2 regions of the Bradyrhizobium sp. SZCCHNR3119 genome follow, and region 1 is predicted to be linked to the other one. Evidence: riboswitches for the same ligand, from Rfam matches in the RefSeq annotation. Region 1 holds a riboswitch; the other holds the start of a gene.

Evidence for each region. A riboswitch is a leader RNA that binds a small molecule or an ion and turns the genes downstream of it on or off. The one in region 1 is predicted to bind cobalamin.
Region 2: another riboswitch for cobalamin. It lies ahead of QX034_RS15690 (TonB-dependent receptor plug domain-containing protein); the one in region 1 lies ahead of QX034_RS01835 (HupE/UreJ family protein).

Annotation. Positions count from the first base shown of each region.
Region 1 covers NZ_JAUEUV010000001.1:366,518-378,170, reverse strand. Annotated here, with positions in the region: gene cbiB (adenosylcobinamide-phosphate synthase CbiB) at 1-236, shown strand, start outside; gene QX034_RS01850 (cobyric acid synthase) at 226-1,713, opposite strand; gene cobO (cob(I)yrinic acid a,c-diamide adenosyltransferase) at 1,718-2,326, opposite strand; gene cobU (bifunctional adenosylcobinamide kinase/adenosylcobinamide-phosphate guanylyltransferase) at 2,350-2,886, opposite strand; cobalamin riboswitch at 2,925-3,118, shown strand; gene QX034_RS01835 (HupE/UreJ family protein) at 3,236-3,877, shown strand; gene QX034_RS01830 (DUF1636 domain-containing protein) at 3,874-4,287, shown strand; gene cobW (cobalamin biosynthesis protein CobW) at 4,284-5,318, shown strand; gene cobN (cobaltochelatase subunit CobN) at 5,328-8,750, shown strand; gene cobG (precorrin-3B synthase) at 8,747-10,030, shown strand; gene QX034_RS01810 (precorrin-8X methylmutase) at 10,023-10,655, shown strand; gene QX034_RS01805 (precorrin-2 C(20)-methyltransferase) at 10,652-11,410, shown strand; gene cobJ (precorrin-3B C(17)-methyltransferase) at 11,407-11,653, shown strand, end outside.
Region 2 covers NZ_JAUEUV010000001.1:3,371,227-3,382,879, reverse strand. Annotated here, with positions in the region: gene QX034_RS15720 (dipeptide ABC transporter ATP-binding protein) at 1-774, opposite strand, end outside; gene QX034_RS15715 (ABC transporter ATP-binding protein) at 771-1,772, opposite strand; gene QX034_RS15710 (ABC transporter permease) at 1,772-2,713, opposite strand; gene QX034_RS15705 (ABC transporter permease) at 2,679-3,638, opposite strand; gene QX034_RS15700 (peptide ABC transporter substrate-binding protein) at 3,689-5,482, opposite strand; gene QX034_RS15695 (hypothetical protein) at 5,711-6,289, opposite strand; gene QX034_RS15690 (TonB-dependent receptor plug domain-containing protein) at 6,385-8,394, opposite strand; cobalamin riboswitch at 8,617-8,835, opposite strand; gene QX034_RS15685 (hypothetical protein) at 8,924-9,181, opposite strand; gene QX034_RS15680 (hypothetical protein) at 9,205-9,897, opposite strand; gene QX034_RS15675 (hypothetical protein) at 10,023-10,271, opposite strand; gene QX034_RS15670 (hypothetical protein) at 10,452-11,108, opposite strand; gene QX034_RS15665 (thioesterase family protein) at 11,239-11,653, opposite strand, start outside.

The DNA.
Region 1 (11,653 bases):
ACAAGCATCGCTCGCCCAATGCCGGTTGGCCAGAGGCGGCGATGGCCGGTGCGCTTGGCCTGCGACTGGCGGGCCCGCGTGTTTATCACGGCCAAATCGTCGAGGATGCCTGGATTGGCGCGGGGCGCGCGGAAGCGGAGGCGCGCGATATCAGGCGCGCGCTGTCGCTCTACCGGGCCGCCTGCATGATTCAAGGTCTGGTGATTGCCGGGCTGGTGATCGCTGTCAGCCAATGACCGGCAGCGTCGGTGTGCGTGCCAGCTCCAGAATGCGATCGATATCAACGTGTCGTTCGAGATGCGCAGCCAGCTCATCCAGCGTGGTCTCGACCTCGGCCTCGTAGTCCGAGACCGTTGAATCCGCGCCGAGGCCAGCCAGCCATTGGCTGCGCAAGCCGTCGGCGCTGAACAGCCCGTGCACATAGCATCCCGCGATGCGGCCGGTTGCGACGGCCGCGCCATCGCTGCGGCCGTCCTCGAACTTGAGAAATGGCTGCGTCGTATCGGGGCCGGTGGTCTGCCCGATGTGCATTTCATAGCCGCGGAAGGATGCGCCGCCGCTCAGCAGCGTACCGCCGACCTCACGCAGCGCCTTGTCCGAGGTGAGAATGGTCGTCACATCGAGCAGGCCGAGGCCGGGGACCGCGCCGGCCTGACCTTCGCGGCCATCAGGATCGCTGATGATCCGGCCGAGCATCTGATAGCCGCCGCAGATGCCGAGCACACGGCCGCGGCGCCGGACGTGAGCTGCAAGATCGATATCCCAGCCGGTTTGCCGCAGCGCGGTCAGATCGGCGATGGTCGCTTTCGAGCCCGGCAGAATGACGACGGCGGCATCACCGGGGATCGGGGTCCCGGGACGCAGAAACTGCAATTCGATTCTGTCTTCCAGCTGTAGCGGATCGAACTCATCGAAATTGGAAATCCGCGGGTAGGCCAGTACGACGACCTTAGGCGGGCCGCTTGGAGGTGAGGCCCCGCGCGAAGGAAGCCCCAGCGCATCCTCTGCCGGCAAGCGATGCGCGCCGGCGAAATACGGCACGAGCCCTAACGCCTGCCAGTTCGTCCGCGCCGCGATCTCGGCCATTCCAGCCGCGAACAGGGCCGGATCGCCGCGGAACTTGTTGACGAGAAAGCCTGCGATGAGCGCAGCATCCTCCGCCGCCAGCACGGCCTTGGTCCCGACCAGGCTCGCGATGACGCCGCCGCGATCGATATCTCCGATCAGGACCACCGGCAGGTCCGTCGCACGGGCAAAGCCCATATTGGCGATGTCGCCGGCGCGAAGATTGATCTCGGAAGCCGAGCCAGCGCCTTCCACCAGCACAACGTCTGCGTCGTCGGCGAGGCGCGAAAGACTGTCGAGCACCGCGCCCATCAGTTGTGGTTTCATCGCCTGATAGGCCGATGCCTTGGCGTTGCCGATCACGCGGCCTTGCACGACGACTTGCGATCCGACCTCGCTCTGCGGCTTCAGCAGCACCGGGTTCATGTGTACCGAGGTCGGCCGCTTCGCCGCGCGCGCCTGCAGCGCCTGAGCGCGGCCGATCTCGCCGCCATCTGCGGTCACGGCCGCATTGTTCGACATGTTCTGCGGCTTGAATGGCGCCACTTTGAGGCCGCGCAAAGTCAGCGCCCGCGCGAGCCCGGCAACGATGAGCGACTTGCCGACGTCGGAGCCGGTGCCCTGGAACATGATGGCGCGCGCGACCATGCGGTTAAAACTCGATGCCTTCCTGCGCCTTCACGCCGGCGGTGAAGTGATGCTTGACCAGATTCATCTCTGTGACGAGATCGGCGGCTTCGATCAATTCGGGCTTGGCATTACGGCCGGTGACGACGACATGCAGATCGGGGCGACGCGCACGCAAGGTTTCGACGACATCAGTGATCGGCAGGTGATCATAGCGCAGCGCGATGTTGAGCTCGTCGAGAATCAGGAGCCGGATCGAGGGATCGGCCATGAGCTCCTTGGCCTTGGCCCAGGCGCGCTCGGCCGCGGCGACGTCGCGGGCACGATCCTGAGTCTCCCAGGTAAAGCCTTCGCCGAGCGTGTGCCATGTGACCTGGTCGCCGAACTTTTCGATCGCCTTGCGCTCGCCGGTTTGCCATGCGCCCTTGCCGAATTGCACCACGCCGATGCGGAAGCCGCGGCCGAGGGCGCGCAGCATCAAGCCCCAGGCAGCCGTCGACTTACCCTTGCCCTTGCCGGTGTGGACGATCAGCAGGCCTTTTTCAACGGTCTTCGATGCGACCTCGGCGTCCTGGATCGCTTTGCGGTTCTCCATCTTGGCCTTGTGGCGCGCATCCTCGTTGTGGTCACTCATTCTCGTTTCCTCTCGATGCGCTGCTATTTCAACGTCAGCGGCAGGCCCGCCGCCATCAGGATCACGCGATCCGCGGATGTTGCAATATCCTGGTTGAGGCGGCCCTGCGCATCGCGAAACGCGCGGGCCAGCGCGTTATCCGGCACGATGCCGAGCCCGACCTCGTTGGAGACGGCAACGATTGGGCCCCTGGCGGCAGCTAATGCATCGGCGAGCTCACGACAAGCAACGGCAACGTCGCGGCCGCTCAGCATGATATTGCTGAGCCAGAGCGTGAGACAATCGACCAGAACAGGTGTTGCAGAATCGCCGTTCGCCGCCACGGCAGCTGCAAGATCGAGAGGTGTCTCGATCGTCCGCCATCCATCGGCGCGGCGCGCTTTGTGTTCGGCGATGCGCGACGCCATCTCGTTGTCGAACGCCTGCGCGGTTGCGAGATAGATCCAGGGGGAAGGGAGGGCGGTGATCAGCGCCTCCGCGTACCGGCTCTTGCCGGAGCGCGCGCCGCCGAGCACCAGGGTCAGGCGCGGCAGGGCAGGGCTAGGCGGGGCGGGTGGCATGACGGCAGGATTTCCGATTGACGGGCTTTGGCTCGATCCCGTATCTAACAGATGACGGTTCTCCGAAAGGAGAGATTTAGGGAACGCGGTGCGGGATCTCCTCCCAAGGCCGCGGCTGCCCCCGCAACTGTAATCGGTGAGTGCGAGGCCTTTGAACCACTGGGAAACCGGGAAGGTGGTCTCGCGCGGCGACCCGAGAGCCAGGAGACCTGCCGTCGACATTGCTGTTGGCCGACCCGTCGCGCGGGGAGTCGCGATGCAGGGTTCTGATCCCGGAACTGTCTGGGATGCCGTCGGGCGCAGCGTATCGCACGAACCCTGACAGGTTCGGGCATCGACGGAGACGGCCATGAGATTTCCCACCAGATTTCCAACCCGCATCGCGTTTGCAGTCGCAGTCGTGGCACTGTTCGCCGATCCTGCATCGGCCCACCATATGATGGGCGGCAAGCTGCCGCAGACCTTGGCGCAAGGCCTGCTCTCCGGGCTTGCTCACCCCGTCATCGGGCTCGATCATTTCGCCGCGATTGTGGGAGCGGGCATCGTCGCTGCGCTGATCGGCCGTGGCTTTGCGCCGGTGTTGGCCTTCACCACGGCTATGATCGCCGGCGTGATGCTGCATGTCGGCCGCGCTGATATTCCCGCCGCAGAGCTTCTCGTCGGGTTGTCGACGGCCGCAATCGGCCTGCTGATCCTGCTGCGCGCCGGCTTCGGTGTGCTGCCGGTCGCGATCCTGTTTGCGTTGACCGGGATAGTGCATGGCTACGCGCTGGGCGAATCGATCGTTGGTGCTGAAAGCGCGCCGCTGGGCGCCTATCTCGCCGGGCTGCTGGTGATCCAGAGCGTCATTGCCGCCGGTGCGTTCCTGGCCACCCGGATGATTGCTGCGCGCGGCGTTTCCTTCTCGCTTTTCGCGCTGCGGATCGCGGGCGCCGCGATTGCGCTGGTGGGCGGTGCGGCAGCCGCCATGGCGGCTGGTCTGGCCGGATGAGCAGCACAGACCCGGGCGCGACGACGTTGTTCGTCTGCGTCACCTGCCGGATGCAGAGCGCCGAGCCTGCGTCCAGCGAGCAGCCGCGTGCCGGTGCGCGGCTACTCGAGGCCATCCATGCGGTCGCAGCCGAGCATCGCGATGTCACCGTGGTGCCGGTCGAGTGCCTCTCGAATTGCAGTCGCGCCTGCACGGTTGCGGTCACTGCGCCTGGCAAGTGGACCTATATCGTCGGAGCGCTCGATCCGGATGTCCATGCCGATGATGTGCTCGCTTTTGCCAGGCTGCATCAGGTCCACGAGGCCGGCCTGCCGCCGTGGCGGGAGCGTCCCGAATACGTGAGAAAAAACACGATCGCCCGCGTGCCGCCGCTGCCGTCGCGCTCATCCAAAGAGGCTTCGCTGCCATGAAATCCTTCGCAAAGACGCCATGCACGATCGTCACCGGTTTCCTCGGCGCCGGCAAGACCACGCTGGTGCGCAACCTGATCGAGACCGCGAACGGTCGCAGGCTCGCCATCATCGTCAATGAGTTCGGCGATGTCGGGATCGACGGCGATATCCTGAAAGGCTGCGGCGTGCCGGATTGCCCGGAGGATCGCATCGTCGAATTGTCGAACGGCTGCCTGTGCTGCACCGTCGCCGACGACTTTGTGCCCGCGCTGAAGAGCCTGCTCAATCAGAACGAACCGCCCGAGCACATCGTGATCGAGACTTCCGGCCTCGCGCTGCCGAAGCCGCTGGTGCAGGCGTTCAATTGGCCGGAGATCGCAACCCGTGTCACCGTTGACGGAGTCGTTGCAGTCGTTGACGGGCCGGCCGTGATCGCCGGCCGCTTCGCCGATGATCCGGAGGCGCTGGCGGCGCAGCGCGCGGCGGACGGCTCGCTCGATCACGACAATCCGCTCGAAGAGGTGTTCGAGGATCAGCTGCTCTGCGCCGATCTGATCGTGGTGAACAAGAGCGATCTCATGACGGATGCGGAGCGGCAGGCGGTCGCTGCCGAGATCGCAGCTAAGGTGCAGCGTGCCGTCAAGGTGATCGCGTCCGAGCACGGCAAGCTGTCGGCCTCCGTGCTGCTCGGGCTGGGTGCGGCGGCCGAAGGCGACCTCGGCGCGCGGCCATCGCATCACGACAATGAGGCTGAGCACGATCACGACGATTTCGAAAGCTTTGTGCTCGACGTGCCGGCGCAGGCCTCGCCCGACGTGCTCCTGGCCCGCATCGCGGATGCTGTCGGTGCGCACGATGTGCTGCGGGTGAAGGGTTTCGTGGAAGTCGCAGGCAAGCCGCTGCGGCTCCTGATCCAGGCGGTCGGCAACCGCATCCAGCATCAATTCGAGCGGCCCTGGCGCGCCGGCGAGGAGCGGCGTGGACGGCTCGTGTTCATCGGCGAGCGCGGCCTCGACGTGGCCGCGATCAAGAACCTGGTTGCCGGCTAGCGAGGGCCGATGCATCTCCTGGCGACATCAGGTGCCGCGCTCGACGACCTCGAACAGGCCGTCGATCTCGCGCAGTCGCCGGCCGAGGTCGTGGTTCTGTCGTTCTCCGACAGCGACCTGTCGGCACTGGCCGAAGCGTGGCGAGGATCGCCGTCAGAACTGCCGAGCTTGCGTCTCGCCAGCCTGAAGCGGCTGAAGCATCCGATGTCGGTCGACCTCTATATCGATCGTGTCGCCGTTTCGGCGCGCGCCGTCGTCGTGCGCTGTCTCGGCGGGCTCGATTATTGGCGCTACGGGCTGGAGCGCCTGGCTGATGTGTGCCGGAGCCGAGGCATTCTGCTGGCGGTGCTGCCGGGCGACGACCGCGCCGACGAGCGGCTCGATGCGCTCTCGACGCTGCCGCTCGACGTCACCTCGAGACTCTATGGCTACCTGCACGAGGGCGGCACCGCCAATGCGCGCGAGGCGCTGCGCTATCTGAATTCGCTGCTGGGGCGTGAAGCCACATTTGCGGAGCCGGTTGCGCTTGGCTCTATCGTTGGATTCGCGGCCGGGCGTGGCGCCGTTCCCGTCGAGGAGTTGTGCGTTGCGGGTGACACGAAGCCATGCGCGCTGATCGTGTTCTACCGCGCCAGCCTGCTCGCGGCCGATACAGCGGCGATCGAAGTTCTGCAGACGGCGCTCGAGCGGGAAGGGCTTGCGTCCGCCGCCGTCGCGGTGACAAGCCTGAAAGATCCTGACGTTGCGGATGGATTGGAACGGCTGATCAAGGCGCGACGGCCAAGCGTCGTCCTTAACGCCACGGCCTTCTCGGCCCTGCGTGAGGACGGCACCACCGTGCTTGACCTCGCCGTCGCGCCGGTGCTGCAGATCGTGCAGGCCCAAAGCAGTGAGGATGCCTGGACCTCGTCCGCGCGCGGTCTGTCGCCGACCGATCTCGCCATGAACGTGGTGCTGCCGGAGCTGGATGGGCGTCTGCTGGCGCGCACCATCGCGTTCAAGGGCGAGGCGCCGTTCGATGACCAGCTCGAATTCGGCGCGGTCCGTTATGTACCGCAGCCTGATCGCATCGCCTTCGTCGCGCGGCTCGCAGCGCGCTGGTGCCGCCTGCGGACGACGCCAGCGGCGAACCGCCGCCTCACGCTGATGCTGTCGGATTATCCGGCGCGAGGCGGTCGTCGCGGCTATGCGGTCGGCCTCGACACCGCGCAAAGCGCGACCGAAATCGCGCAGCTGCTCGCCGAGCAGGGCTATGATCTCGGTGCGTCCAGCCCAACTGCCGCTGACATCGAGGCGCTGCTGAGAGGTCAAGCGTCGGAGCTCGCAGTGCCTCTTGCTGCGTATCAGAGCCATCTCGCGGCCTTGCCAGACGATTTGCAGCGCGAGCTTGCGGCGAGTTGGGGCGCAGCGGAGGCAGATCCGACCTTTGTTGACGGCGCATTCCGCTTTCCGGCCCTGCGTGCAGGACATCTGCTGATCCTGCTACAGCCGGATCGCGGCGCTCATGTCGATCGCAAGGCGGGTTATCACGACACCACGGTGCCGCCGCGTCATGCCTATGTCGCGCTCTATGCGCATTTGCGCGAAGTGGAGCAGATCGACGCGCTGGTGCATCTCGGCGCCCACGGCACCTTGGAATGGCTGCCGGGCAAGGCGCTCGCCTTGTCGCAGAATTGCTGGCCGGAGGCCGTGCTCGGTCCGCTGCCGGTGATCTATCCGTTCATCGTCAACAATCCGGGCGAGGCCATGCAAGCCAAGCGCCGGCTTGGCGCGGTGACGCTCGGCCATCTGACGCCGCCACTGTCGCAAGCAGGCTTGCACGGTCCGCTGCTCGAGCTCGAGGGGCTGGTCGAGGAATATGCGGAGGCCGATGGGCTCGATAAGCGTCGCCTGAAGCTTCTGGAGGACGAGATCGTCGCGCGCGCCTGGGCAAGCGGCCTCGCTGCGGATTGCGGCCTGAAACAAGGCGCAGGCGGACGGGAGGCCGTCGCCAAGCTCGATGCGCAGCTCTGCGACATCAAGGAGCTTTCGGTTCGTGAGCGGCTGCACGTGTTCGGTCGTGCGCCGGATGATGTTGCGATCGGACTGCTCGGCGATGCTATCGCCGCTGCTGGCGGTACCCGTAACGAGGCGAAGGATCGTGCCGGGATCGATGCCTGCATCCGCGCCAGCGCCGCGGCCGAACGTGCGGCGCTGCTCGCCGCATTAGACGGCCGACGCATCGGGGCTGGACCGGCCGGAGCGCCGAGCCGCGGCAGGCTCGATGTGCTGCCGACTGGGCGCAATCTCACCGCAATCGATCCGCGCGCGATCCCGACCCGCACCGCTGCCGTGGTCGGTGCCCGCGCCGCCGATGAGGTGATCCGCCGCTATCTGCAGGATCACGGCGAGTATCCGCGGACCCTGGTGCTCGATCTCTGGGCCTCCGCCTCGCTGCGCACCGGCGGCGACGATCTCGCGCAGGCGCTCGCTTATCTCGGCGTGCGGCCGCGCTGGGATTTTAATTCCAACCGTGTCATCGGCGTCGATGTGCTGCCGCTGGCCTCGCTCGACCGTCCACGCATCGATGTGACCTTGCGCATCTCGGGCCTGTTCCGCGATATCTTCGAAGCGCAGATCGCGCTGTTCGACCTCGCGGTGCAGACCGTCGCCGCCCGTGAGGAGGACGATGCCGACAATCCGCTCGCTGCCGCAAAGCGTCGCGGCGAGAGCTTGACGCGCGTGTTCGGCGGCGCCCCCGGGACTTATGGCGCGGTGGCTGCGAGCCTGGCGCTTGGCTCCGATTGGGAGAGCCGCCAACAATTGGGTGAAGCCTATCTGGCGGCGACGAGTCACAGTTTTGGTACTGCCCCCGAGATCGCACAGGCCCAGACTGGCTTCCGCGAGCGCGTCCGCAGCGCCGATGCGCTGGTGCATCCGCAGGACGACCGCGAGCGCGACCTGCTCGACGGCGAAGAGGTGGCCGATTTCGCCGGCGGCTTCGCTGCGGCAGCGTCCGCGCTGGGTGTCTCGCCAGCGCTTCTGCATCTCGATACCAGCCGTCCCGATGCGCCGAAGGCGCGGGCGTTCTCGGAAGAGATCGCACGGGTGGTGCGCGGCCGGCTCACCAATCCACGCTGGATTTCCGGCATGCTCGCGCATGGCTATCGCGGCATCGCGGAGATCGCCCAAGGCGTGGATGCGCTGTATGCTTTTGCCGCTACGTCGGACACGGTACCCAGCCATCTGTTCGATGCGACACATTCGGCCCTGTTGCTCGATCCATCGGTGTGCGACGCGATGCTGGCGCGCAATCCTGCAGCGGTGGCTTCCATCATCTCCCGGCTCGACGATGCACTGCGGCGCCGGATGTGGGTGCCGCGCCGCAACGCCGTCGCGGATGAGCTCGCTGCAATCGCAGCGCGTGTGAGAGTTGCGGAGGCGAAGGCATGACGGCTTCCTTCGACATCAAGGGATGGTGTCCTGGCGCACGACGCCCGATGCAGAGCGGGGATGGTTTGATCGTCCGCGTCAGGCCGCATGGCGGCAGACTGCCAGTCCGCGCGCTCGAAGCGTTGGCCGAGGCCGCCGCCCGGTTCGGCAACGGACAGATCGATCTGACGCGGCGCGCCAATCTGCAGCTTCGCGGCGTGAAGCCGGAGACGCTTGCACCCTTGTGGGAGGTCCTGTCCTCGCTCGATCTGCTTGATGACGATGCAGAGCTGGAGGCCATCAGGAATATCGTCATCAATCCGCTCGCAGGGATCGACCCGACTGAGATCGCCGACATGCGTCCGGTCGCGCACGCGCTCGAACGTCAATTGATGGCCGTCGCTTCGCTGCGGCAACTGCCGGGCAAGTTCAGCTTCTTGCTCGACGGGGGAGGGCGACTTCCGCTGACGGACCTTGAGGCTGATGTTTGTCTCGTCGCGTATCGCGACGGCGCCGGTGCCTCGGTCGCAATCGGACTTCAAGCTGCGGCCGGGCTTGAATGGCTGGGTACGGTGGATGCGGAGCAAGCAGCCTTGGCGGCCGCTCAGCTTGCGCTCGCGATCCTCAAACATAGTCCGACCAGCCGCGCGCGCGCGCTGCCGGATGATGCGGTTGTTGCCATCCGCGCCGAGCTCGGCTTGCAAGCGTCGGGTCTTCCGATCACGCCAGCAAGGCGTGAAGCTTCGCACCGCCGCGGCCTGATCGCGCTTGCGAGTGGGAGCTATGCCGCCGGACTTGGAGCGGCTTTCGGTCGCCTCGATAGCGAGACCGTGTCGGCATTGCTGAGCGAGCTAACCCGACTTGGTCTCACCGAAGTTCGGCTGTCGCCGTGGCGTACATTCTATGTTGCTACGTCGAGCCGCCCGGACGCTGAGCAGATCCTCGCGTTTGCCCGCAGCCTCGGATTCATCGTCGATGATTCCGATCCGCTGACGCGTATCGATGCCTGTTCGGGCGTCGGTTGCTGCAGCTCGACGACGCTGGCCACGCGTGACCATGCAAGGGCATTGGCTGATATCGCGGAGCGCAGCGGCTTTGCCGGCACGCTGCACGTCTCCGGCTGCCCCAAGGGCTGCGCGCGCTCGGCCCCGGCGGATCTGGTGTTTGTCGGGGACGGGGCCCATTATCGGGTGGTACGGCAGGGAACGGTAAGAGATCGCGCCTTCATCGAACTCGATCCGTCTGGGATCTCAACCGTTGTCCCGACCTTGCTGGCCCAGGAGCGCAGTACTCATGTCTGATGTGCGCGACTATATTCGCGACGGTGCCGAGATCTATCGACGCTCCTTTGCCACCATCCGCGCCGAGGCCGATCTGTCGCGCTTCCGGGGGCTGGAAGAGAAGATCGCCGTACGCATCATTCATGCCTGCGGCATGGTCGAGATCACATCCGACATCGAGATGTCGGAGAGCTTTGCGGCAGAAGCGCGGGCCGCGTTGAACCGCGGCGCGCCGGTTCTGTGCGATGCCAAGATGGTGGCGCAGGGGATCACGCGCGCGCGACTGCCGGCAAGGAACGAGATCATCTGCACGCTCGATGATCCCCAAGTCGCAGCGTTGGCTGCGCGCCACGGCACCACGCGCTCGGCGGCCGCGCTCGAATTGTGGCGCCCACATCTTGCCGGCGCGCTGGTTGCGATCGGCAATGCGCCGACCTCGCTGTTTCACCTCCTGGATATGTTGGACCAAGGGGCGCCGCGACCCGCGGCTGTCATCGGCACCGCGGTCGGGTTCGTCGGCGCCAAGGAATCCAAGGAAGCACTCGCGGCCGACGGCCGCGTCCCGTATCTGATCGTCAGGGGACGCAAGGGCGGCAGCGCCATGGCGGTCGCCGCCGTGAATGCGATTGCGAGCGACATCGAATGAGCCTGCTCGACACCATCGCCGGCACGGCGCAGGCCGGAACGCTCTACGGCATCGGCGTCGGTCCGGGCGACGTGCGCTATCTGACCTTGCGCGCGGCAGGACTGATCCGCGCGGTGGATGTGGTGGCCTTCTTCGCCAAGCGTGGTCTCGAAGGCAATGCGCGCCGCACCGTGGCGCCGTTGATGGACACATCGCGGCACGAGTTGCGACTTGAATATCCCATCACCGAGGAAGCGCCGGTTGCGGACGCGACGTATCAGACGGAAATCGCAGCCTTCTATCGGCGCGCCGCCGAGAGCATTGCCGCGCATCTACGGGCAGGCCGCTCGGTTGGTCTGCTCTCCGAAGGCGATCCGTTCTTCTATGGCTCCTTCATGCATATGTGGCGGCGGCTGGAGCGCGACTTCCCGGTCGAAGTCGTGCCCGGCGTGACCGGCATGTCCGGTTGCTGGACCCGCGCCAATGTGCCGATCACCTGGGGAGACGATATCCTGTCCGTGTTGCCCGGCACGTTGGCGGAAGAAATCCTGTGCGACAGGCTGCAACATTGCGAAGCGGCTGTCATCATGAAGGTCGGGCGTAACCTGCCGAAGGTCAAACGTGCGGTCGCAAGCGCCGGGCTGCTGTCGCGCGCGCTCTATGTCGAGCGCGGGACGATGGACAACCAACGCATCGTTCCGTTGTCGGCCTGCGACGATGAGCGAGGACCGTATTTCTCGATGGTTCTGATCCCAGGCCAGGGACGTCAGCTATGACCGGAACGCTCACAGTGGTCGGCCTCGGCCCGGGGCGGCCGGAGCTCATGACTCCGTCCGCGGCCGAGGCGATCGCGCGCGCGACTGATCTGGTCGGCTATGGCCCATATCTCGATCGCATTGCGGCGCGGCCGGAGGGCCAGCGTAGACACGCGAGCGACAATCGTGTCGAGCTTGATCGTGGCCGACACGCGCTCGAATTGGCTGCTGATGGCAAGCACGTCGCGGTGGTTTCGGGCGGCG
Region 2 (11,653 bases), 3.0 Mb from region 1:
GGGCGTCGAATAGAGCTGCCGCGCGGCCGCGGTCTCGACGATGCGGCCGAGATACATCACCGCGACACGGCGGCTGATATGCTCGACCACCGAAAGATCGTGCGCGACGAACAGATAGGCGATGCCGAATTTCTGCTGCAGGTCCTCCAGCAGATTTATCACCTGCGCCTGGATCGAGACGTCGAGTGCGGACACCGGCTCGTCGCAGATGATCAGCTTCGGCTCGACCGCGAGCGCCCGCGCGATGCCGATGCGCTGGCGCTGGCCGCCGGAGAATTCATGCGGATAGCGTGTCATGTGGTCGGCCTGCAGGCCGACGGTCTCGAGCAGATGGACGATGCGCGCTTCGTATTGCTGCCGCGTCGCCGCCAGCCCGTGAATCGTGAGCGCCTCGCCGATGATGGCGCCGACCGTCATGCGCGGGTTGAGCGAGGCATAAGGATCCTGGAAGATGATCTGGATGTCGCGCCGGAGCGCGCGCAAGCGGTCGCCCGACAGCGACATCACGTCCTTGCCCTCGAAGCGGAGTTCGCCCGAACTCGGCTCGATCAGACGCAGCACGCAGCGGCCGGTGGTCGATTTTCCGCAACCGGACTCGCCGACGAGGCCGAACGTCTCGCTCGCGCCGATATCGAAATTGACGCCGTCGACCGCGCGCACGCTGCCGATCTGGCGCTTCAAGAGGCCGCCGCGGATCGGAAACGCCTTGGTCAGATCGCGGACGCTGAGCAGCGGCGCGGCAGCGGCGGGTGTGGCTTCAGCAAGCGCGCTCATTGCAGCAAGCTCTCCTCGGCGCGGATGCAGGCGACCTTGTGGCCCGGCTCGATCTCACGCAGTTCCGGCTGGGCGCGCTTGCAGTCCGGAAGCGCGAAACGGCAGCGCGAGGCGAAGCGGCAGCCTTCCGGCGGGTTAACCAGTTTGGGCACGGTGCCAGCGATACTCTCGAGCCGCGTCTTGCGCACCGCATCGAGGTCGATGCGCGGGATCGAGCGGATCAGGCCCTGGGTATAGGGATGGCGCGGATTGGCGAACAGGCGATCGACCGGCGCCTCCTCCGCCACGCGCCCCGCATACATGACGACGACACGCTGGGCGACCTCGGCGACCACGCCCATCGCATGCGTTATCAGCATGATCGACATCCCCAACCGCTCCTTCATGTCGAGCAGCAGGTCCAGGATCTGGGCCTGGATCGTCACGTCCAGCGCGGTGGTCGGCTCGTCGGCGATCAGGAGCTTCGGATTGCAGGACAGCGCCATTGCGATCATCACGCGCTGGCGCTGACCGCCCGAAAAATGATGCGGATAATCATGCACGCGACGTTGCGGATTAGGGAGCTGCACCAAAGCCAGCATCTCGACCGCGCGCTCCAGCGCTGCGCGCTTCGAAAGGCCCTGATGCAGCCGGATCACTTCGGTGATCTGCTCGCCGATCGTGTAGACCGGGTTGAGCGAGGTCATCGGCTCCTGGAACACGATCGCGATCTCGCTGGCGCGGATCTTGTTCATCTCGGACGAGCCGAGCGGCACCAGATCGCGGCCCTGCCACAGGATCTGGCCGCCGACGATGCGGCCGGGGGGCATCGCGATCAACTTCAGCACCGACATGGCGGTCACGGTCTTGCCGGAGCCGGACTCGCCGACCACGCACAAGGTCTCGCCGCGACCGATCGAGATGTCGACGCCGTCGACCGCCTGCACCTTGCCTTCATCGCTGTCGAAATAGGTCTTGAGCCCCTTGATCTCGAGCAGCGGCGTCACGCACGCATCCATCACATCACCTTCCGTGGATCGAGCGCGTCGCGCAGGCCGTCGCCGATGAAATTGATCGCGATGACGGTGAGGAAGATCGCCCCGCCGGCGAACAGCGCCCAATGCGGCGCGATGTCGAGATAGTCCTTGGCATCATAGAGCAGGCGGCCCCAGGTCGGGATGTCAGGCGGAAAACCGAGGCCGAGAAACGACAGGGTCGACTCGGCAATAATCGCGGCCGCCACGTCGATGGTACCGGCGACGATCACGGGGCCGAGTGCGTTGGGCAGGATGTGACGCACCGTGAGACGCAGGTTGGAGGCGCCGAGCGCACGGGCCGCCTCGACGAACTCCTTCTCACGCAGAGAGAGGAATTGCGCCCGCACCAGGCGCGCCACCGGCATCCAGCGGAAGCCGCCGATGACGAGCACGATCAGGACGAACACGCCGCCCTCCGGCCCCAGCCAGCCCTTGAGGAAATCACGGAACAGATAGATCACGAGCAGCAGCAGCGGAAGTTGCGGCAACGACAGGAACAGGTCGGTCAGCCACATCAGCGCGGCATCGACGACGCCCCTCGAGGCGCCGGCAATGGCGCCGACGATGATGCCGAAACACAGGCCGACCGCCATCGCCGCAAAGCCGACCGCAAGCGAGATGCGGCCGCCATAGATCATGCGCGAGAGCAGATCCTGGCCGAGATCGTCGGTCCCGAACGGATGATCCCAGGACGGCGCCGCGAGGCGCGCGGTGAAATCGATCTCGTTGATCGGCACGCGCCACAGCCAAGGCCCGATCAGGATCGACAACGCCAGCAGCGCCAGCACAAGGACGCTGACCGCCGCGAGGCGATGGCGGAGAAAGCGCCGAACCGCGTCGCGGCCGGGCGAGAAACGGCGTTTGCGCACCACCCGCGCGACGACCGTCTCAACGGAAGGAGATACGTGGGTCAAGCCAGCCATACAGGATATCGGCGATGAGGTTGAACAGGACGACCAGACAGGCGAACACGAAGGTCACCGCCATGATCACGGGCGTGTCGTTGGCGAGGATCGCGCTGATGAGGAGCGAGCCGATGCCGGGAATGCGGAAGATCTGCTCGGTGACGATGGCACCGCCGAATACGGTCGGCATCTGCAGCGCGACCAACGTTACCACTGGGATCAACGCGTTGCGCACCACGTGCTTGACGATCACCTTCTTCTCGTTGAGACCCTTGGCGCGTGCCGTGGTGACGTAATCGAGCTTGATGACGTCGAGCACGGCGGAACGGATGTAACGGGTATAGGACGCGGCCTGGTACAGGCCGAGCACCGCCACCGGCATGATCGCCTGCTTGATGTTCTCCCAGTACCAGAGCCAGCCGGTGGCGTGGATGTCGGTGCGATAGACGAACGGCAGCCAGCCGAGATTGACGCTGAAGATCAGGATCAGCAGCAGGCCGGTGAAGAAGGTCGGCAGCGAGAAGCCGATGAAGGCGAAGGTATTGGCGATCTGGTCGAACACCGAATAAGGCCGCATCGCCGCCAGCACGCCGATCGGCAGCGCCACCGCCAGCGCCAGAAGCTGCGCGGTGCCGACCACGTAGAGCGTAGCCGGAATCCGCTGCATGATCAGCGTGTCGACGTTGACGCGGCTGGCAAAGGAGAAGCCCCAATCGCCATGCAGCATGGCGATCAGCCAATGCAGGTAGCGCACCATGATTGGATCATCCATCCCGAACTTGAGGCGCAGCGCCTCGCGTACCTCGGGAGGGATGTTCGGATTGCTCGCGAGTTCGCCGAACGGATCGCCCGGGGCGAGCGCCAGCAGCACGAACAGGATGAGGCTGATGCCGAGCAGGCTCGGCACAGCGACGATAAGGCGCCTGAGAAGATAATTTCCCATCGCTCCCGCCTTACAAAGTTGCGGTGATCATCGGGGTGGCGTGATGCGCGTCAAGTCTCGCGATACCAGTTCGCGATCTGCCAGAGATCGTTGTCCCAGCCGCTCTTATTCGCGACCATGCCGTTCTTCAAGCCGATGCAGTTGCGGCGATTGATCTCAGGCAGGATGTAGTTGTCCTGAACGACGAGATCGTTGAGCTTGATGAACATCGCCGCGCGCTTGACCGGGTCCAGCTCGCTCTGAGCCTGGCGGTAGGTCTCGTCATATTCCTTGTTCTGCCAGCGCGAGACGTTGCGGCCCTGCCATTTGTTCTCCTTGTTCGCGATCTCCCACGAGACAAACTGGTTCATGAAGAATTGCGGGTCGGCCTGCGGCATGGTGGTCTGATACATCTCCATGTCGCAGTAGAAATGCGTGTAGGTGTCCGGGTTGGCAGCGTCCGAGGAGAAAAATACCGAGGCGACCACGGATTTGAGCTCGACCTCGATGCCCGCCTTCTGACAGGCCTGCTTGATGATGGCCTGATTCTTCTGGCGCGGCGCATTGATCGAGGTCTGGAACACGACCTTGAGCTGCTTGCCGTCCTTCTCGCGGATGCCGGACGAATTCTTCTTCCAGCCGGCCTCCTCGAGGATCTGGTTCGCCTTCTCGATGTTGAACTCGAACTTGTTGTTCGGCGAGCGGAAGCGTTCGGGGTTGTTGAGGAAGTTCGCGGTGGCGACGCCGGCGCGACCATAGATGAATTTCTGCACCGAGGCGCGGTCGATCAGCAGGTTCATCGCCTTGCGCACGGCCGGATCCGAGAACAACGGATGCTTGGTCTTGATGCTGGCGCGCTCGCCGTCGACTTCGGTCCAGGGATCGGTGACGTTGAGGGCGATGTATTCGATATGGCCCGTCACCGTCAGCTGGGCCTTGCCCTGGCCGCCCGCCTCCAGCTTGGTCAGGATCTCGTCCTCGACCTGGAGAAGATAAGCATAGTCGTATTCGCCGGTCTGCAGCACAGCGCGCGCTGCGGACACGGCATCGCCGCCGCCCTTGGCCTCGACCGTGTCGAAATAAGGCCGGTTCGGCTGGTGATAGTCTGGGAAGCGCTTGCCGGCGATCGAATCGCCGGGCTTAAAATCGACGTACATATAGGGGCCGGTGCCGATCGGCTTCAGATTGGCCGGCGCCTCGCGCGATTTGCCGCCGATGTAGTCGGCAAAGACATGCTTGGGGATGATCTGACCGAAGGCCGAGACAAAGGGATCGGCCCAGAACGGGGTGGGCTGAACGAACGTCAGCTTCACGGTGTGATCGTCGATCTTTTCGACCGACTTCAGGCTCTTATAGCTGCCGATTGAGACCGCAGCCGTGTCGGGATTAACAGCATACTGCCAGTTGAAAATGATGTCGTCGGCGGTGAACGGCTGGCCATCATGCCATTTCACGCCCTGCTTCAGCTTCCAGATCACCCAGGTGTAGTCGGCCGCAAGGCCGCCATTCTCCTTGGTCGGAATCTCGGCCGCGAGGATAGGTACGAGATTGCCGTCGGCGTCCCACCCGGCCAGCGGCTCATAGAACAGCCGGCAGGCTTCCTGATCCTTGGTGCCGATCGCGAAATGCGGATTGAGCAGGGTCGGTGCCTGCCAGAACAGCAGCTTCAGCGGACCGCCGCCGCCGGCCTTGGTCGGCTTATAGACGATCTCTTCCGCGGCGATTGCGACCCCAGAATGGGCCAGCATCGCACCGGCCATCGGTGCGCTCAGCCCAACGGCGATCATCCGTTGCACAAATTCTCGGCGGGACAGGCGCCCGGCTTTGACATCGGTGATCTGGTTTCGAAGGTCGCGCTCGTACATTCAACAGCTCCAGCTGATGCTCATCCAAGAAAACGTTACGCCTCCATGCAGATGCCTGGAGCGGCGTGAAATTGGATCAGCGTTCGGAGCAACTGTCAAAGCAGATTCCGGGCCAACCTTTGATTCGACCTTCGTTAGATGACCTGCCGCGGGATTCGCTTCGCAGCTGCGGCAGGATCATTCCAGGGCGATACCGGAAAATGGAACTACCGGCAGGCCGCACCACAATTACAAGGCGCGCTCGGCGCGGAACGAGCCCAGCAAGCGAACGGCCTCGCAAACCGCGACCAATCCGATCAACCATGCCATGCTGGTGAGACCGATGCGCAGCACGATCGCGGGCTCGAAAGCCGCCGCGCCGCCGAGCACCGGCGTCGCGGCGAGCAGAACGAACTCATAAGCGGCATAGGCGCAGAGCAGCGTGGCGGTGAGCGCGAGCGGTGCTGGAACAAGCCGCGGCAAGACGCGCAACGCCGCCGATGCGAGCAGGGTTGCGGCCAGCGCGGCGGCGCCGATGGCAAAGCCCCACGCCAACGTGGTGGCGTCGATCGGATAGCCCAGCGCGCAGAAGCCGATGCCCTGATTGACGAGCCATGCGCCGGCGATCACCGCGAGCGCCGAGCCCTGCGGCAGCATCGCAGCCGCCACCACGGCGAACGCCGCGAACGGCGTCGCACAGGCGAGCGCGAGACTGGCGAGGCAACTCGCGGCGGACAGCAGAGCAAATGCGAACAATGGCTGATATCGCGGCGCGACCGATGCGAGCGAAATGCCCATCGCGGGGCGGAACTGACGATCAAGAGCCATGACAATTCTCCTTCGGTTGCTAAGTCTAAACTTTTCTGTCGGATGGCGATAGGCCGCACGATCCGCCTCGGAGCGGCCGCGCTCGGGAGACACCCTCATTGCACGCCATAGCTGGCGACCCGGATGCCACCGAACACGCCGAGCCCCGGCGCCAGGAAACCGGTCGGGTTCTGGTAGTGCCTGTTGAAGAGATTATCGACGCGCGCGAACAGCTTCACCTGGTCGCTGAGCGCATAATCGCCGCGCAGATTGACGATGGTATAGCCCGGCGCGGTCAGGCCGGAGACCAAGCCGTCACGGCTCACGTCGCGCCAATCGGAGACATGCAGCACGGTGGCCGACACGGTGAGCGGATCGACCGGCCGCCAGGTCGCGGTGGCGCTCCACTTCTGCTTGGGCCTGCGCAGCAATTGCTGGCCGGTAATCGCATCGACCGCGCGGGTGAAGGTGTAGTCGGCGCGGACCGCCAGCCGGCCGGTGACATCGGCCGCGACAAAGCTCTCGGTTCCCTCCGTCCTGGCCAGGCCGACATTGGCGTAGGAGGTGAACGTGTCGTTGGTCGCGATCAGATTGGTGATGCTGTTGTGGAAATAGGTCGTGCCGAACCGGATGCGGCTGGCAAACAGCGGCTGCTCGAAGCCGAGATCATAGCCAGTGCTTTCCTCCGGCCGCAGGTTGGGATTGCCGAAGAAATTGAACGCCGGAAAATCCTGGTAGAGCTGGCTGAGCGTCGGCGCCTTGAAGCCGGTGCCGTAACTTGCCTTCAGCTTGGTCTCGGTCAACGGCACGATCACGGCCGGCGCGATCCGATAGGTCGCATGCGAGCCGAATGCGTCGTTGAGATCATCGCGCACATTCGCGACCAGGAAAAATCGCTCGGCGAATGACGACTGCAGTTCGATGAAGCCCGCTTTGTTGCCGTTTTCCGCCGAGAGCGCCGCCGTGGTCAGGCGTTCAGCCTGCTGCTCCGCACCGACGATGACGTCGTTTCCCGGCGCAATCCGGGTGACCGCGTGCCAGTCGTATCTGAGCCGTTCGCCTTGCCCCACGGTGGAGGAGAGATCTCCGGGTGCGAGATCGGAGCTCCTATCACTGGTGTAGTTGACGCCGAAATAATTGGTGATGCGGCCGCCGGGCAGCGACCACACCGCCTCCTGGCGCGTTGCGAGCTGGTGCACATTGTGCCGGCTCTGCGCGGCATTCGGCACGCTGGGAAAGCCGCCGTCGCCGGTGAACAACAAAGTCGCATCAGTGTAGCGGACCACCGAATTGACGGTCCACTCGTCGTTCAGCGCAAGGCCGAGCTTCGAGGAATACGTCATGTTGTCGTAGCTGTTGCCGATCGCCTGCTGTCCGGGCGGCAGCAGCTGCAACGGCGTCACCGGCACATCGCCGGCATGAAGGTGCGCGACGTTGACTGCGTAGTTGAAATTGTCCTGCGATCCGCTGACGCCCGCGGTCTGGTTGAACGTATTGAACGAGCCCGCTTCAACCGACGCAACGGCGCGGGCGGGACCCTCGCCCTTGCGGGTGACGATCGAGACCACGCCCCCGATCGCATCCGAGCCATAGAGACCGCTTTGCGGACCGCGCAACACTTCGAGCTGCTGGATGTCGGCGGTGAGCAGATGCGCGTAGTCGAAGGCGCCGTTCGGTGTGGCGGGATTGCCGAGCTCGATGCCGTCGATCAGCACTTTGGTGTGGTTGGAATTGGTGCCGCGCACGAACACCGAGGCCTGTCCGCCAGGACCGCCGGCCTGGACCACATTCAACCCGGGAATGGTGCTCAGCAGGTCGGGCACGGTCCGGTATTGCTGAGTCTGGATGTCCTTGGCGGTGACGATGCTGATCGAGCTTGCCGCCTGGGCCGCCGGGCTCACGATGCCGGTCGGACTGACGGCGACAGATACGGCATTCGCGGACGTCGATGCTGCAGGCGTAGGCGACTGCGTCCGCGCATCCGCTGGCGCATGGAAAGCTGAAGGTCGCGCACGCTTCGGCTGCGACTTGGGTTTAGGTCTGGGTTTGGGCGCCGCCACCTCGACCGGAGGCAGCAGATCGGGTGAGGCCGACTGCTGCGCTTCGGCGGCGAGCGGACCGGCCATGACGATGGCAGCGACAACACGAGACGCGACAGGGCCGGCGCGCAAGCGCGCAGCGGCGATGAGAGGAAGACGGATGCAACGCTGAGACAAGAATGGCGGAGACATGGGTCGAAGACCTCGGCGGGACGGCAGTGGCACGTCACCGCGAACGAGGTCTCACGCCAGGACGCGGCAACGCGCCTCGGGTGAAACGATGTCAGTACTCCCCGACCGACATCCTCGCGTGTGACCACGGCTGACGGCAGGTCTCCTGGCTCGCGGGTCGTCACCTTGCGCCGCCTTCCCAGGACCGAGATTCCCAGTGGCATCTGACGCGAGATTCGCCGCTTACAGTTGCGGGGGCAGCTGCGGCCTTCGGGCGATCTCCATCGCGGAAGATCTCCCGGCACCGCATTCCCTTTTGATCCCCGGCGAAGGGGAACCGTCGGGAGGCACATAGAAGGAGGGACGTGACGGTGTCAATGCCGGCCCGGCGCGACGCAGAACGGTCAGCAGAGGTCCGAAAACGGCAGCCGCGGGGCGCTCTGCCTTATCTCTCGCGCTTCATCTTCTTGAAGCGGACGCTCTTGCCGTCCGGCAGCCGGGTGGCGACATAGCCGGCGTCCAGGCAAGCCTCACGCTGCGGCATCCTCTCCTGCGGACTGCGCAGGCTGTCCCACCACGAGGCGCGCTGCGCCGCACGCGGCAGGCTCGCGCCGATGAGCTCCTCGATCTGATCGAAGCTGAGCACAAGTTCGGGAAGCGTCTGCTGTTTCAGAAAATCGCGTAAGGAGTCGTAGTCGGACACCAAATCCTCGTCGTCGGCCGCGTTTAGATCGCGGCGGCGACCTTATCCAAACCGATGATGCGCGCAAGCTTGCGCACCTCGTCCTTCTGGTCGTCGCGAAGCTGCCAGAGCAGCGGCATCGCCGCCGATTTCAGCTGCTGCACCTCGTCGGAATCGGGGTCGATCGGCATGCTGCCGGGTTTCGGATTGCCCTGACGCGTGGCGTGGATCTTGCGGGCGACCGCGCGCAGCGCGGTCTCCACCGCAGGCCAGTAATATTCCTGATCGGGCGATAGCTTCAGCCGCTCCTTGATGCCGGCGATCTGGCCATCGCTGAGCAGGGCATAGGCCTTCTGCACCTCGGGCCGCAGCGCCACCAATGGCTTCTGCCTGGGCGCGGCCGGCTCGGCAACTTGTGCGGACGCCACGATGGCGCCGGTGATCTGCGCTGGCGTAGCCGGCTTCGGCATCTCAGCGTCGGCGGCGGCATAGGCAAAGGCCTGGCGCACCGGCTCGCTCGGCGCAGCGGCCGGTTGGATGTCCTCGGTCAGCGATGAAAAGTGAGCGACAGTGAGGCGGTCGCCCTTGGCCTGCCGGTTGGAGACAGGGCTCTTTGCCACTACGGCCGGCATTTCAATACCGGCGGACGGCACGCTGTCGCGGAACAGGATGCTGGTCGCAGCTGCCCCTGCCACGAGCACGCACACCAAAGCCACAAGGGTGATCGATTTCGTCACGCACATCTCCGTATCCCCGGCGGTACGCCGCACTTTGCCGAAAACTGGGAGCAAATTAAGGCTTTCGGTTTCCATTGTTGCCGGAGGGCCTCACTGACCGGCTCAATTGCGCTCTGAGGGCGCCCTTATGCAGCCGCGTGCAGGTCGTAGGCCGCCTGAATATCGGCAACGATATCGGAGGCTTCCCACAAGGCCGCGGGTTCCACCGAACGCAGGCTGATGGTCCAGTTGCCGCCGCGGGCGGTGCGCGGAACGCTGACAATATCGAAGCGCACGGTACGGCATAGCGGGTGCCGCTGCAGCGCGTGACCGACGCGGACCCTGATTTCCTCCAGCGTCGCCGGCGTCTTGTCCATCAGCGTCCCGAAGCCCATCGCGCATCCCTCGTGATTCGAGCCTTGCGAGTCTCCCGCGGTGAACGGGATACCGCCACGCACGGATTGTCGGCCTGGGATGGTTAATGCCGCGTTAAAGTTGCAACCGGATGGGATCTGGGGTCCTGCGGGAATGCGCGGTTTTCCGGGCAGGATGCGACCTGCCCCCAGACGCGGCGCTCAATCGTCGCCAAACAGGCTGAAGCGCGGCGTCGGCATGTCGACCGGCTCCGCCACATAGGCGCGCGGCGCGCTGTCCTCCCGCACCGCCTGTTCGACGTCGCTCAGATCCGGTTCGCGGCGCCGAGTCCAATGCCGGCGCTCGGACCATTGCTGGTGCCGTTCGGCACGGCGCCGATCGCTGTGTTTGCGTTGGCTGTCGCGCGACTTCAGATCGGCATCGTCCGCCTTGGCCATCGCGTTTTCGGGGGCCTTCGCTTGCTCCGGCGCTTTCGCCTGCTGCTGCGGAGCTGGCGGGATCGACGGCGACGGGGAGGACTGCGCGGCGGGCGCATTGGACGCCGAGTTCACCGGCGACGGCGCAGGCTGCGGCGTCCCCTGATCCGCAGCAGGCTGCGGCTGATCGGCGGCCTTCGCCGCGGTCGGCGTCACCACGATGGGTGCCGTCGTCGCGGCCTGCGTCGCAGCGAGATAGGAACTCGGCGATGCGCTGGGCAAGGGCGAAGGCTCCGGTGCGCGTCGCTCCAGCTTGGTGGATTCCAACGGCGGTGTCTTCGGATTCATCTTCTCCGCGATCACGAGTCCGCCGCCGAGACCCACCGCGATCGCAATGGCGACGGTTCCCGCACCCGCAAAATAGGCTGTCGAGTTGCGCATGATCCCGCTCCTTATGGTTGGCCGGGCAACGCCCTCACGGCGGCGATGTTCCGGCCAAGCCCAATGAGCGTTGGGGGCGCAGATGACAGGAGGAAGATGGCGAGGAATTGCGCAGAGAGAGCGTCCGCCCTCACCGCTTCTCGATCACGAGGCTCTGCACCACGCGACCAAAATAGCCCCTGGCATCGCCGAGCCGCGCCATCGCGAGCCCTGTCCCGTCCGGACCGATCCAGCTGTCGGCATCGAGCAGGATCCAGTCGCCGACCGGCTCGCGCGCCATGCTGAGCGTGAGATCGGCATTGAGGAACGTATAGAGATTGAAATCCAGCGCCGGCGAGGTGCCGTTGCAGAAGTCGGCAGCGACCGCGGCGCGCATCGCTTGTGAGACCGCGTGACCGTCGACCAGCGGCCAATCGACGCGATACCAGATCGCACCCTTGCCCTTCACGCCGAAACGGCCGCGCGCGGCGCGCAGCGACATGCCCGTGACGAACGGACTTGACGAAAAATCCACCGGCTCCGGACGCGAGGCATCGGGCGCCGGA